DNA from 3 places in the Kitasatospora saccharophila genome. Region 1 is predicted to be linked to each of the others. Evidence: riboswitches for the same ligand, from Rfam matches in the RefSeq annotation. Region 1 holds a riboswitch; each other region holds the start of a gene.
What was found. A riboswitch is a leader RNA that binds a small molecule or an ion and turns the genes downstream of it on or off. The one in region 1 is predicted to bind cyclic di-AMP.

Region 1 (4,234 bases):
CAGATCGACCTGAACGTGTCCGGCCTGATGAACGTCATCGGCGCGTTCACCCCGCAGCTGGTCGCGGCCGCGGCCGAGCGCGGGGTCGCCGACCTGGTCAACACCTCGTCGATCGCGGCGCGGAACCTCTTCCCGACCTTCGCCGTCTACTCCGCGACCAAGGCGTACGTCACCCACCTCTCGCTGCACCTGCGGGCCGAGCTGGGCGCCAAGCGGGTCCGGGTCTCGGCGATCGAGCCCGGCATCGTCGACACCGAGCTCCAGTCGCACGTCACCGACCGGGGCGCGCTCGCCTGGCTGGACGGTTCCAAGGAGGCGATGGAGTGGCTCACCCCCGGCGACATCGCCAGGACGGTCGGCTTCCTGGCCGCCCTGCCGCCGCGGGTCAACCTCCAGCAGGTCACCGTGATGCCGACCGGCCAGGCGAGCTGAGGGCGCGACGGTCGTGCCGGGGCGTCGGCCGCGGTCCCGGGGTCAGCGGCCCCGGCGGTCGCGGCCGCCGGTCACGGCTGGAGGCCGAGGTGGCGGAGCCAGGGCAGCGGGTCGACCGGGGAGCCGTCGGCGAGGCGGACCTCCAGGTGGAGGTGCGGGGTGGTGGCGCTGCCGGTGGAGCCGACGGTGCCGAGGAGGGTGCCGGGCGCGGCCTCGCCGGGGGCGGCGGTGATCCGGGCGAGGTGGCAGTACCAGAGCTCGGTGCCGTCGGGGAGGGTCTGGACGACGCGGTAGCCGTAGGTGCCGGACCAGCCCGCGGCGGTGACGGTGCCGGCGGCGACGGCCGTGACGGGGGTGCCGGTGCGGGCGGCGAAGTCCAGCCCGTTGTGCAGGTGCGCCCAGTGCAGGCCGGCCTGCGAGAACCCGTCGCCCAGCCGGTAGCCGGTGAGCGGGAGGGCGGGTGCGGAGCGGTCGGTGCCGGGTGCGGCGGCCGTCGTGGTCGCCTCGGCCCGCCGGTCGGCACGCTTGGCCTCGGCCTCCTGGGCGGCGGCCAGCCGGGCGGACTCCTCGGCGTCGGTGCGCTGCCCGTCGGCCTGCTGCAGGATGCGGGCGGCGAGGGCGAGTCCGGGGTCGGCGGCGAGCAGGTCGTCGGAGACCTCGTCGGCGGCGGTGACCGGGGCCGGGGCGGGCGCGGGGGCGGCCTGGGCGGGAGCGGCGGCGAGACCGGTGGCGCCGAGCGCGGCGGTCATCGCGGTGACGCCCAGCAGGGGCGCGCCGGTGCGGGCCTGGCGGGGGAGCCGGTGCCGGACGGGCTCGGCCTCGACCGGGTGGTCGAGCAGCTGGGTGCCGGTGCTCTCGGTGTAGGTCGACGCCACGGGGGCGCGCTCCTTCCTTCCCTGCCGCCGACCGGGTTAGCTGACGGGTTCGGAGGTGGAAGGTCTCCTACGGTCGGGCCCAGGGCCGTCCCGATTCACCCCGGTGGAACGTGGTTCCCCGGCTCCTGGACCTGCCGCGGGGCAGGACCGGATGGATTAGGCGTGGCGCACGGTGCCGCATGGTTACGGCGTTGCCGACCGCGCTGCGTTATCAAACGTTAATCCTATGGACCCCATGATTCCAAGCGCCTTCCTGGGTGCAGTGAAAGTTTCCTGACGCCCTATGGGCGATTTGTGACGGTTCGTCGATGCACCCGGATCCGGCCATGACGGACCGTGACGGAGCAGTTGAGTATCCGTACTCACGACCTGCCCGCGCCCCGGCGGGACCCTGGCCCCATGACCGCTCCCGTACCCCGCCGCACCACGTCCGCCTACTACCTGCAGGCCGTCGCGTCCTTCGCGTTCGCGACCGCCGCCCTGGCCCTGGGGGTCGCCTACCTCCCGGTCAGCGCGTGGATGCGCGCCTTCCTCGCCGTCGGCCTGCTCTACCAGGTCACCTCCGCGTTCACGCTGGCCAAGGTGATCCGGGACCGCCAGGAGGAGGGCGCGATCACCAGCCGGGTCGACCAGGCCCGGCTGGAGAAGCTGCTCTCCGAGCACGACCCGTTCCGGGCCGACGGGATCTGAGCCGGACAGGGTCCGGGACGGACGGGGCCCGGGACGGACGGGATCCGGGGCGCGCCCGCCGACGGGCGCACCCGCCGGGCTTGACGGCTAAGGCTATTAGCCTTAGCTTTATGGCTATCGGCAGGAGCCGGGCACCGAGCCCGGAGCGCCGGACGACGCCCGCCCAGGAGGCCCGCGATGAACAGCACCCTCGGCACCACCACCCGGTACCTCGACGTCCCCGGCGGCCGGATCGCCTTCGACGACGCCGCCGGCCCCGGCACCCCGGTCGTCCTGCTGCCCGGCATGCTCGACCGGCGGGCCGTCTACCGCTTCCTCGCCCCGCTGCTGGGGGCCGCCGGGCACCGGGTGGTCACCATGGACCTGCGCGGCATGGGCGAGTCCTCCACCGGTTTCACCGACCACACCCCGGCGGCGATCGCGGACGACCTGGTGGCCCTGCTGGAGCACCTGGACCTGCGCGGCGCCGTCCTGGTGGGCAGCTCGTACACCGGCGCCACCGTGGTGCGGGCCGCGGCGCTCGCCCCCGAGCGGACCGGCGGGGTGGTGCTGGTCGACGCCTTCATCGAGAACCTGCCGCTGAACGCCTTCCAGAAGGCGCTGTTCGGCCTGGCCGCCCCGCTGGTCAGCGCCTTCCCGGGCCTGTGGGGCTCGATGCAGAAGTTCTACTACCCGGCCGCCGCCCGGCCCGCCGACTTCGAGGAGTACCGGGCCGGCCTGGCCGCGATGCTCCGCGAGCCGGCCCGCAAGGCGGCGCTGCGCGGCTACCTGAAGGGCGACTCGGCGCCGGTCGGCTGGTGCGCGGCGGTCGACGTGCCCGCGCTGGTGCTGATGGGCGAGCGGGATCCCGACTTCCCGGACCCGGAGCTGGTCGCCGACCGGCAGGCCGCCGCGCTGCGCGGCCGCAAGGTGATGATCGCCGGCGCCGGCCACTACCCGATGGCCGGCCGCCCGCAGGCCGTCGCCGACGCCCTGCTGCCCTTCCTCGCCGAGCTCGACGGCCCGGCCGGACCGACCGACGAGAACGGGACCGCCCGCTGATGCCCCGCGCCGGACTCTCCACCGCCGCCGTGGTGGACCACGCCCTGGAACTGATCGACGAGCGCGGCGCCGAGGCGCTGACCCTGGCCGCGGTCGCCGCCAGGGCCGGGGTGGCCACCCCGTCGCTGTACAAGCACGTGGCCGGCGGCCTGCCCGAACTGCGCCGCCTGGTCGCCGTCCGCACCACCGGGGAGCTGGCCGACCACCTGGCCGCCGCCGTCCTCGGGCACTCCCGGGACGGCGCGGTCCGCGCCCTGCTGGCCGCCTACGCCGGGTACGCCCTGGCGCACCCGCGGCGGTACGCGGCGCTGCCGCAGGTGCCGGACCCGGATCCGGGCCCGGAGCTGGTCGAGGCCGCCGAGCGGCTGGTGGGGGTGCTGTTCGCGGTGCTGCGCGGCTACGGGCTGGAGGGCTCGGAGGCGGTGCACGCGGTGCGGACGCTGCGGGCGGCGGCCCACGGGTACGCCTCGTTGACCACGGCGGGGGCGTTCCAGCTCGCCGAGGGCACCGACGTCACGCTGGAGCGGCTGACCGGGGTGCTGGTCGAGGGGCTGGCCAACTGGCCCGGCGGCGAAGGCCCGTGACCTCCCGGGGGCCTGCCGCGTTCTACCCGGTATGAAGAAGCGCAGCATGCTCGCCTTTGCCTCGCTCGCCGTCGGCGTGGTCGCCTCCCTCACCGCTCCCAGCGCGCACGCCGCGCCGGAGCACCGGGACGGGCTCGCCCCGCTGAAGGACGCCGTCTCCGCCCCGGACCTGTCGCTGGACGAGGACTTCGCGCAGACCGTCGCCGAGCTGCCGGGGGCCTGACGGCGCGGGTCGGCGCCCGTGCACACCTTTTCGCAACCTCCTCCCCATCATTTCGACACCGTCGGTGCGTAACACTGTCCTCCGGTCGGGAAGTCATACCGCGTGGAGACCTTCCACGGGTGTGGCCGACAAGCACGGAGGATCAGCGACATGCCGCAGGCGACTCAGCACACCGAGCCCGGCACGGGACTGATCCCGGCCCCCCGGACGGCACCGGACGGCGCCTCCGGCGGTCCGCGGCCCGCGGGCCGGTCGGCCGACCCGCGGCCGGAGGGCTGGACGGCCGCGCTGCGGCACGGGGTCGCGGTGCTGCGCGGACTGGGCTCGCTGCGACCGGTCGACGCCCGCCCGCAGCGCGGGTACGGCGAGGTCGACGGCCAGTGACCGGC
Region 2 (4,234 bases), on a different contig from region 1:
CCGTGCGCCAGCCGCAGCGAGAGCGGCGCCGGGCGGCCGCCGTCCGCCGCGGCCAGCTCGGCCCGGGCGTAGCGCACCGCCACCGCGGCCGCCCGGTCGAACACCTTCGCGGCGCCCTTCGCCTGCGCCTCGGCCCGGCCCAACTGGTGGATCTTCTCGAACAGGTAGGGCACGCCGACCAGGAAGGTCGCACCGAACGAGGCCAGGTCCGGCCGCAGGTCGGCCGGCTTCAGGGACGGGCTGTGGCCGATCCGGATCCGCCCGTACACGCAGGTCACCTGGATCATCCGGCCCAGCACGTGCGCCAGCGGCAGGAACAGCAGGGTGCACGGGGCCCGGCCGGTCGCCTCCTGGAACACCGGCTCCAGCAGGGCGTGGCAGTTCGCCGCCTCGGTGAGGAAGTTGGCGTGGGTGAGCAGGCAGCCCTTGGGGCGGCCGGTGGTGCCCGAGGTGTAGATCAGCGTCGCCTCGTCCGCCGGGCCGGAGGCCTCCCGGCGGCGGGTCAGCGCCTCGGCGGGGACGGAACGGCCGAGGGCGGAGAGCTCGCCGACGGCGTCCTCGTCCAGCCGCCACAGCGGGACCGTCCCGCCGGTGCGGGCGATCGCCACGGCCAGCGTCTCGGCGGCGTCGGCATCCTCCGCGACCGCCAGCACCGCCCCCGAGTCCCGGACGATCCACTCCGCCTGCTCCACCGCGGACGTCGGGTACACCGGCACCACGCACGCGCCGGCCGCCCAGGCGGCGAAGTCCAGCAGCGTCCACTCGTACCTGGTCCGCGACATCAGCACGATCCGCGCGCCGGGGCCCACCCCGACCGCGAGCAGGCCGCGGGCCAGCGCCGCGACCTGCTCGGCGAACTCCCGGGCCGTCACCCCCCGCCAGGAGCCGTCCGGCCGGCGGCGGGACAGCACCACCGCCTCCGGCGCGGCCTCCGCGTTGCGGAACGGCAGGTCGCCCAGGTTCCCGCCCGCGGGCGGCGGCACCAGGTACGCGGCCCTGGCCTCGACCACCCGGTCGCCGGTGCGCAGCACCTCCACGGGCGGACGGGCGGCGCGGGCGGCACGGGCGAGGGGGTGTGCCATGAGCGAACTCCCTTGGACGGGGGTGGGGGTCCGCCCAGGGTATGTACTCGCCAGTAAACTTACTAGACGGTAAGTTACTTGACAGTTGCGGCACTTGCGCCACCAGGGGAGCGCCGTCAGGGGCAGGGCTCTCGTCGGGGCGTCAGCCCTCTTCGGGGGTGGGGGGCTTGGGGAGGAGGCGTTCGCCGTCGCGGGTGCCGCCGGTGCGGGCGATGGTGCGGCGGTCGGTGGAGAGGTAGTCGCGCAGGACCAGTTCCACCGCGTCCTGGGGGGAGGTGGTGCCGGCCCGCATCATCACTTCCAGGGCCAGGTCCGCGTCCAGCGTGATCGTCACCTTCGCCATGCCGCCGCTCCCGGTCGTCGAGCCTTCTCTCAGGGCGAGGATAGGCCGCTGCCCCCGGGGCCGACCAGGGTCCCCGGGGGCAGCGGCGGTTCACCGCTCGCGGATCAGACGCGGCCCGCGAAGTCGGGGGCCCAGTCGGCGATGGTCTCGGTGCGGACGCCGGAGCGCGGGTTCGCGGCCTCGACGTACTTGCCGTCGCCGATGTACAGCGCGACGTGGTAGACGCCCGAGTTGGCGCCGTTGTTGGACCAGAACAGCAGGTCGCCCGGCTGCAGGCTGTCCAGCGAGACGCGGGTCGAGTAGTCCGCCTGGTCGGCGGCGACGCGCGGCAGGCTGATGCCGGCCTGGCGGAACGCGGCCTGGGTCAGGCCCGAGCAGTCCCAGCCGCCGTTGCCGGTGCCGCCGTAGACGTACGCCTGGCCGAGCTTGGACAGCGCGAAGTCGATCGCCGCGGCCTTGGAGCCGGTCGCCTTGGTGGCGGTGGTCGCGGTGGTGGCGGTCGTGGTGGTGGTCGCGGTCTTCGCCGTGGTGGTGGCGGTGCTCGCGGTGCCGGTCGAGGACTTGGTGGTGGAGGACTTGGTGGTGGAGGACTTGGCGGTGGAGCCGCCGTTCTTCCAGGACGAGCCCTTGTACGAGGAGGAGGACTTGGTGGCCGGCGCGGACTGCTGCGCGGTGCTGCTGCCGCCGCCCAGCGAGAGCTGCTGACCCGGGTAGATCACGTCCGGGCCCTCGGTGAGGACCGAGCGGTTCAGGTCGTACAGCTTCTGCCAGCCGCCGTCCACGTGCTGGCTCTGCGCGATGGCGGACAGCCAGTCGCCCGCCACGACGGTGTAGCTGCCGGCCGACTGGGTGTCGGTGGCGGCCGGGGCGCTCTGCTGGGTCTGGGTCTGGGCCTGCGACTTGCCCTGCGACCAGGAGTGCTGGGACTGGCCCTTGCTGCTGCCGCTGGACTGCGACTGCGACTGCGACTGCGACTGCGAGGAGCTGCTGCTGTCCGAGCCGGTGGTGGTGGCGGTGGACGAGGACGAGGAGCCGGAGGTGTCGACCTGGGGGGCGGCGCCGCCCTTGGTCAGACCGGCCTGGACGGAGCAGACCGGCCAGGCGCCGGGGCCCTGGACGGCCAGCACCTTCTCGGCGACGGCGATCTGCTGGTCCTTGGTGGCCAGGTCGGCGCGCGAGGCGTACGCGGTGCCGCCGAACTCGGCCCAGGTGGAGGAGGTGAACTGCAGGCCACCGTAGAAGCCGTTGCCGGTGTTGATGGACCAGTTGCCGCTGGACTCGCACTGCGCGACCTTGTCCCAGGTCGCCACGGTGGCGGCGGAGGCGGTGCCGGTGGTCAGGCAGGGGATGGTGAGGCCGATGCCGACGACGCCGGTGGTGGCGATCAGTCGACGGGCTCGCTTGGCGCTGATGGGCAGCATGAAGAAGCGTTCCTCTCCCACGCCTGCGAGGTGAGCTGTCGGATTCGGGCTGGAGTTGCCCGGCCGCGCGCACCGCGTGGTGCGCCCGGCTTCACCCCAAGCCCCGTACGGCCTCTCGGCCGCCCGGGGCGACTTACCTGGTTCCCCCGCCCCTGCCGTGGTGCGTTGATGCATGAGCCGGCCCACCCGGCGGCAGGACTCGGCGTTCCGGGTGAACTGGGTTCGTGTGTCCACGAACGTGGGCAGGAGATTAAGCGGAATTAAGGATGATTCGCAAATGCCTGTGACCGCCGTCACGGTGTGCGAAATTCGCGACCAAGGAGCATTCGGCGAACTCCCGCACCGCTGACCGGGCCTGGCCGCGCGTCAGGCGATAGCTGATCTTGTGCCCGTTTTGGGCGTTATGCTGATCGGTGAGTGAATATTCGGCATATGTGATGGTTTCTCGAGAGGCATTTGTGCCCGATTTCTGATTCGTCCGGTGCGCCGGGGCCCGCGGCGGGGCCGTGGCCGAATGGTCGAACTGATGACTGACGGTACGTCAGGATGCTTAAGCGAAACGGAAGTCGCCGCTTTTCGGTGGCCGTTCTGCCTATGCTGCCCCCGACGACGCGGGGTCGCGGGCCCCGGAAGGGCGGCCGAGGTGGAACAGCAGCGGAACGGCGAGCAGCCGCCGGCGCGGCACCGGCGGCCGCTGGTCGGGCGGCGCAGGATGCTGACCTGGCTGGCGGTCGGGACGGTGACGGCGCTCGGCGGGGGAGTGGTCCTGCGGCAGTCCCTGGCGGGGGCCGACGAGCCCGCCGCGCGGCCCGCCCCGGGCGGCGGCAGCGGCAGCCCGGCGGGCCACCGGCACGGCACCGGCGCCCCGCCGCCCGCGTCCGGGAGCCCGCGACCGTCCGCGCCGCCCCCGCCACCCCCGCCGGTCGACCAGGGCGGCCGCAAGTGGTCGGACGCCGGGGGCTGGGGCGGACGGCTGCCCGGGCCCGGCAGCGCGGTGCGGATCACCGACCGGGTGGTGCTGGACGCCGACGCGAAGGTCGGCTCGCTGCTGGTGGAACCGACCGGCTCGCTGGTGTTCGCCGCGGACCGGTCGCTGACCCTGGCCAGCAGCGGCAACGTCGAGGTGCGCGGCACCCTGGCGCTCGCCCCCGACGGCGCGCACACCCACGTCCTGCGCTTCCCCGAGGTCGACGAGCGCCGCTTCGCCGGCGGCGGCATGACGGTCGTCGACACCGACACCGGCCTGTGGGTCACCGGCCAGGGCTACCTGCGGCTGGACGGCGCCCCCCGCACCGCCTGGACCCGCGCCGCCACCGCGCTGAAGCCCGGCGACAGCACGATCAAGCTGGCCGCCGCCCCCACCGGCTGGCAGCCCGGCGACGAACTGG
Region 3 (4,234 bases), on a different contig from region 1:
CGGCCGGCCGAAGCCTGCGCCTGCGAGGTCCGCGGCAGGGTCACTCCGGCCTGCCGCCACGACCAGTACATCAGACCGGAGCAGTCGAAGGTGCCCGGCCCGGTGGATCCGTAGACGTACGGGGAGCCGATCTTGGAGAGCGCGGCGGCCAGCGCGGTGGCGGCGCGGTCCGAGGAGGGCGGCTGGTCGCCGAGGTCGATCCGGTCGGTGCCGCGGGTGGCGCGCCGCCGGGCCTCGTGGGCGTCGTCGGCGGCCATCCTGGCCCGCTCGGCGGGGGCGAGGCCGTTCAGCAGCTGCTGGGCCCTGGCCAGCCGCTGCCGGACGTCCTCCTTGGCGGCGGACAGCTGCCGCCGGGCCTGCTCCAGCTCGGCGAGCTTGGCGCCGGCCTCGTGCCGCCGCTCCTCCAGCCGGCGCTGCCGCTCGGCGAGCTCGCGCAGGCTCTCGGCCTGCCGGGAGGTGGCCTGTTCGAGCGAGCGGGCGCCGGTCAGGTAGCCGGAGGGGTCCTGGTCGAGCATCAGCCGGACGGTGGGGTCCACGCCCTGGGACCGGTACTGGTCGGCGGCGACGGCGGCCAGGTCGCCGCGCATCCGGTTCAGCTCCTCCTGCCCGGCGGCGACCTGGTCCTGCAGGCTGCCGGCCTCGGCCTGGAGCCGCTGCTGCCGCTCCTGGGCGGCGTTGTACTTCTCGGACGCCTGCTCGGCCTCCTCGTAGAGCTGGTCGACCTGGGTCTTGACCTCGCCGCGGCTCACCGGCTCGGCCGGGCTGAGCGGGGCGGCGGCGGCCCCTCCGACGGTCAGCCCGAGCGCGCCGGTGGCGGCGGCGGTGAGCGCCAGGGCGCGGGCCAGGCGCTGGACGCCGGGCAGCGGGGTGCGACGGTGCACGGACACGTGCGACGGCTCCGTTCTGCGGCCGGCCTCCGCCGCCGTCCGCCGTCGGACGGCCGTCCTCGCGGGGGCCCGGGGGCAGAGGTTAGCGAGTCGGATCGATCCAGTCCAAACCCCGACAGGAACGAATATTTGACCGCGAATCGGACGCCAGGACGAGAACGGCCCGGCACCCCCTGCGGGGTACCGGGCCGGAGGCCGTGCCGGACCGTCAGATCCGGACGATCCGGTTGATCGGCATGACCGTCGCCGACTCGTAGCGGACCTGCGCGCCGGTGTGCGGGGCGTGGACGATCTGCCCGTTGCCGACGTACATGCCGACGTGGTGCTGGTCGCCGTAGTAGATGATCAGGTCGCCCGGGCGGGCGTTGGCGATGTCGGTGCCCAGGTTGGTCCCGGCCCCGGCCTGCGCCTGCGAGGTGCGCGGGATCGACACGCCGGCCTGCTTGTAGGCCCACTGCATCAGGCCGGAGCAGTCGAAGGTGCTCGGACCGGCCGCGCCGTAGGAGTACCAGCTGCCGAGCTTGGAGACCGCCGCGCCGACCGCGTTGCCCGAGAAGCTGGAGGACGCCGGGGCGTTCAGCTCCACCCGGACGGTGTCGCGGGAGGCGCGCTGCGCGGCGTCGGCCTTCGCCTTGGCGTCCGCGGCGGCCTTCGCCTCGGCGGCGGCGAGCTGGTCGCGCTCCTGCTGGGTCAGCGTGTTGAGCAGCTCCTGGGCCTTGGCCAGCTTCGCCTTGACGTCGTCCTTGTCGGCCTGCAGGGCCTTGGTGGTGGTGTCCAGCTCGGCGAGCTTGGACTCGGCCTCCTTGCGCTGGGCGTCGAGCTTGGCCTGCTCGGACTTGAAGGTCTTGAGCAGGTCCGCCTGGGTGGAGCCGACCGCGTTCAGCGTGCCGGCCTCCCCGAGGAACGAGTCCGGGCTGCTGGAGAGCATCAGCTGCATGGTCTGCGGCATGCTGCCGCTGCGGTACTGCTCGGCGGCGATGCCCGCCAGGCCCTCCTGCGCGGTGGTCACCTGCTCCTGCTGCCGGGCGAGCTGGTCCTGGAGCTGGCCGACCTGCTTCTGCAGCTCCTGCTGCTTCTCGACGGAGGCGTTGAGCGCCTCCGTCTTGACCTCGGCCTGCTCGTTGAGCTGGTCGACCTGCTGCTTGACCTGGTCCTTGGTGGGCGCGGGGTCGGCGTGCGCGCCGCCCTGGGCGGACAGCGCCACGGCAGCGGCGGCGGTGGCAGTGAGAATCGAGACCCGGGCACGGCCGACGGGCTTGGGACGGCGATGGGACGCCACGAAGGCGGACTCCTTCTTCCTCACACCGCCTACCGGGTGAGCTGACGGGTTCGGGCCGGAAGAGATGTGCCCTACGACGCCTCACCGACCGCACGCGGCCGTCCCGGCGCCGATTCACCCCGGGGGAACGTGGTTCCCCGGCTCCGTTAGACAGCACCCCCGCAGGGGTATCCCCGTCGGCAGACCCGGTGTTGACGGTCTGCCCGCTGCGTCACGGACTCGGCGGCGACCCCCGCCGCCGCCCCCCTTGGGCGATCGACTCTGCGGTGGTCGAAGCACGACCCTAGTAACCGATCCGTGATCCGTTCAAATCCTTGTCGGAAAAAAATCTGATTCTGAATCAAATACCGCGAGGAATCTGACCGAACGTGATCGATTACTTACACAGAGCGTAATAATTCTCACGATACGGTCGGGAAATGCCTCGCCCGGACGTGTCGCGGATCACAGGGGGATCTCGACCCGTCCGGGCGTGTCACGATGCGTCAGTTGTCGCCCTATGGGGCGTTTGTCCGATTCTTCGGACCGTCAGACCCGGCGGATGGTGGAGATCGGCAGGGTGTCGACCTTCATCGTCTTCACCACGTCACCGGTGCGCGGGGCGTGCACCACCAGGCCGTTGCCGATGTACATGCCGACGTGGTGCCGGTCGCTGTAGTAGACGACCAGGTCGCCGGGCTGCGCGTTGTGCCAGTCGGTGCCCACGTTCACGCCGTAGCTGCCCTGCGACTGCGAGGTGCGCGGCAGCGAGACGCCGGCCTGCTTGTAGGCCCACACCATCAGGCCCGAGCAGTCGAAGGTGCTCGCACCGGTGGCGCCCCAGACGTACGGCGAGCCCTGCTTGCCGAGCGCGGCCGCCACCGCGGTCGCCGCGTAGCCGCTGGCCTGCGGCAGGGTGGACGGGTCGACCCGGGAGGCGCTGCGCGAGGCGGTGCCGCCGCTGCCCTGGAGGATCGCGGCCCGGTCCGCGGCGTTCAGCTTGGAGAGCAGCTTCTGCGCCTCGGCGAGCTTGCTGTTCACGTCGTTCTTGGCGTCGTTGAGCGCCTGGGTCTGGGTGTCCAGCTCGTGCAGGACGGCCGCGGCCTCCTGCTTCTGCTGGTCCAGGCGGCGCTGCTGGTCCTTGAGGGACTTGAGCGTCTCGGCCTGGGTGCTGGCGGCCTGGTCGAAGGAGGACGCCTTGGTCAGGTACTGGTCCGGGTCGGCGGAGAGCATCAGCTGCATCGACGGGTCGACACCGCCCTGCCGGTACTGGTCCCCGGCCACCGCCGCGAGCCCGGAGGCCAGCTCGGTCAACTGCTCCTGGCCGCGGGCCACCTGGTCCTGCAGGTCGCTGGCCTGCTTGCGCAGCTGGTCGGCCCGCTCCTTGGCGCCGTTGTACTTCTCGGCCGCCTGCTCCTGCTCCTCCAGCAGCTTGTCGACCTGCGCCTTGACCTCGTCCTTGTTCGGCTGGGCCGGGGCGGCGTGCGCGCTGGCCTGGGCCGTCAGGGCGACCGCGGTCGCGGCGGCGGCGGTGAACACGGAGATCCGCGCACGGCTCGGCTGCTTGGGACGGCGGTGGGAGGCCAAGGGGGTGCTCCTTCTTCCTGCTGGACTCACCCCAAAGAGTGATGGTCCGGAATATAGGTTTGACGCCAGACCCTAGTGAAGTCCCCACCCCCGCGTCCACTCCCGGGGGGCTTCCGGTCCCGGGCACCCGCCCCCCTTCACCGGACCGTCACACTCCGGTCGCCCCGAGGTCCCCTGACCCCGTCTCAACTGCGCCTCTTCAGCTGCGCGCGAGCCGGTTCAGCAGCAGCACCGAGGCCACCGGCCGGGCACCCGCCTTGCGCACCCCGTCCGCCACCTCCCGGTCGGCGGAGACCACCACCACCGGCCGCCCCTGCGGCTCGGCCCGCACCAGCCGGCGGATCAGCTCGTCCGCGGTCTCCCCGGTCCGGCTGAACCGCACCCGGACGCCGCGCGGCGGGGCCATGATCACCGGCACGTCGAGGTCCTGGCCGTCGAACACGCAGGTCACCTCGGCCTGGGTCCGCTGGGCCAGCATCGCCAGCCCGCCCAGCAGCCTCAT

Region 2: it holds a riboswitch for cyclic di-AMP, as region 1 does, so the genes downstream of both, ABD345_RS05340 (transglycosylase family protein) here and ABD345_RS28920 (M23 family metallopeptidase) in region 1, are expected to answer to the same signal.
Region 3: it holds a riboswitch for cyclic di-AMP, as region 1 does, so the genes downstream of both, ABD345_RS24345 (C40 family peptidase) here and ABD345_RS28920 (M23 family metallopeptidase) in region 1, are expected to answer to the same signal.

The regions. Positions count from the first base shown of each region.
Region 1 is NZ_BAAANS010000047.1:38,815-43,048, reverse strand. Features, by position in the region: gene ABD345_RS28925 (SDR family oxidoreductase) at 1-432, shown strand, start outside; gene ABD345_RS28920 (M23 family metallopeptidase) at 504-1,307, opposite strand; cyclic di-AMP (ydaO/yuaA leader) riboswitch at 1,318-1,480, opposite strand; gene ABD345_RS28915 (YiaA/YiaB family inner membrane protein) at 1,707-1,997, shown strand; gene ABD345_RS28910 (alpha/beta fold hydrolase) at 2,175-3,038, shown strand; gene ABD345_RS28905 (TetR-like C-terminal domain-containing protein) at 3,038-3,622, shown strand; gene ABD345_RS28900 (hypothetical protein) at 3,654-3,845, shown strand; gene ABD345_RS28895 (hypothetical protein) at 3,996-4,229, shown strand.
Region 2 is NZ_BAAANS010000005.1:13,532-17,765, reverse strand. Features, by position in the region: gene ABD345_RS05350 (AMP-dependent synthetase/ligase) at 1-1,082, opposite strand, end outside; gene ABD345_RS05345 (hypothetical protein) at 1,225-1,425, opposite strand; gene ABD345_RS05340 (transglycosylase family protein) at 1,530-2,846, opposite strand; cyclic di-AMP (ydaO/yuaA leader) riboswitch at 2,852-3,021, opposite strand; gene ABD345_RS05335 (hypothetical protein) at 3,490-4,234, shown strand, end outside.
Region 3 is NZ_BAAANS010000035.1:46,984-51,217, forward strand. Features, by position in the region: gene ABD345_RS24340 (C40 family peptidase) at 1-887, opposite strand, end outside; gene ABD345_RS24345 (C40 family peptidase) at 1,096-2,166, opposite strand; cyclic di-AMP (ydaO/yuaA leader) riboswitch at 2,177-2,332, opposite strand; gene ABD345_RS24350 (C40 family peptidase) at 2,695-3,732, opposite strand; gene ABD345_RS24355 (NYN domain-containing protein) at 3,932-4,234, opposite strand, start outside.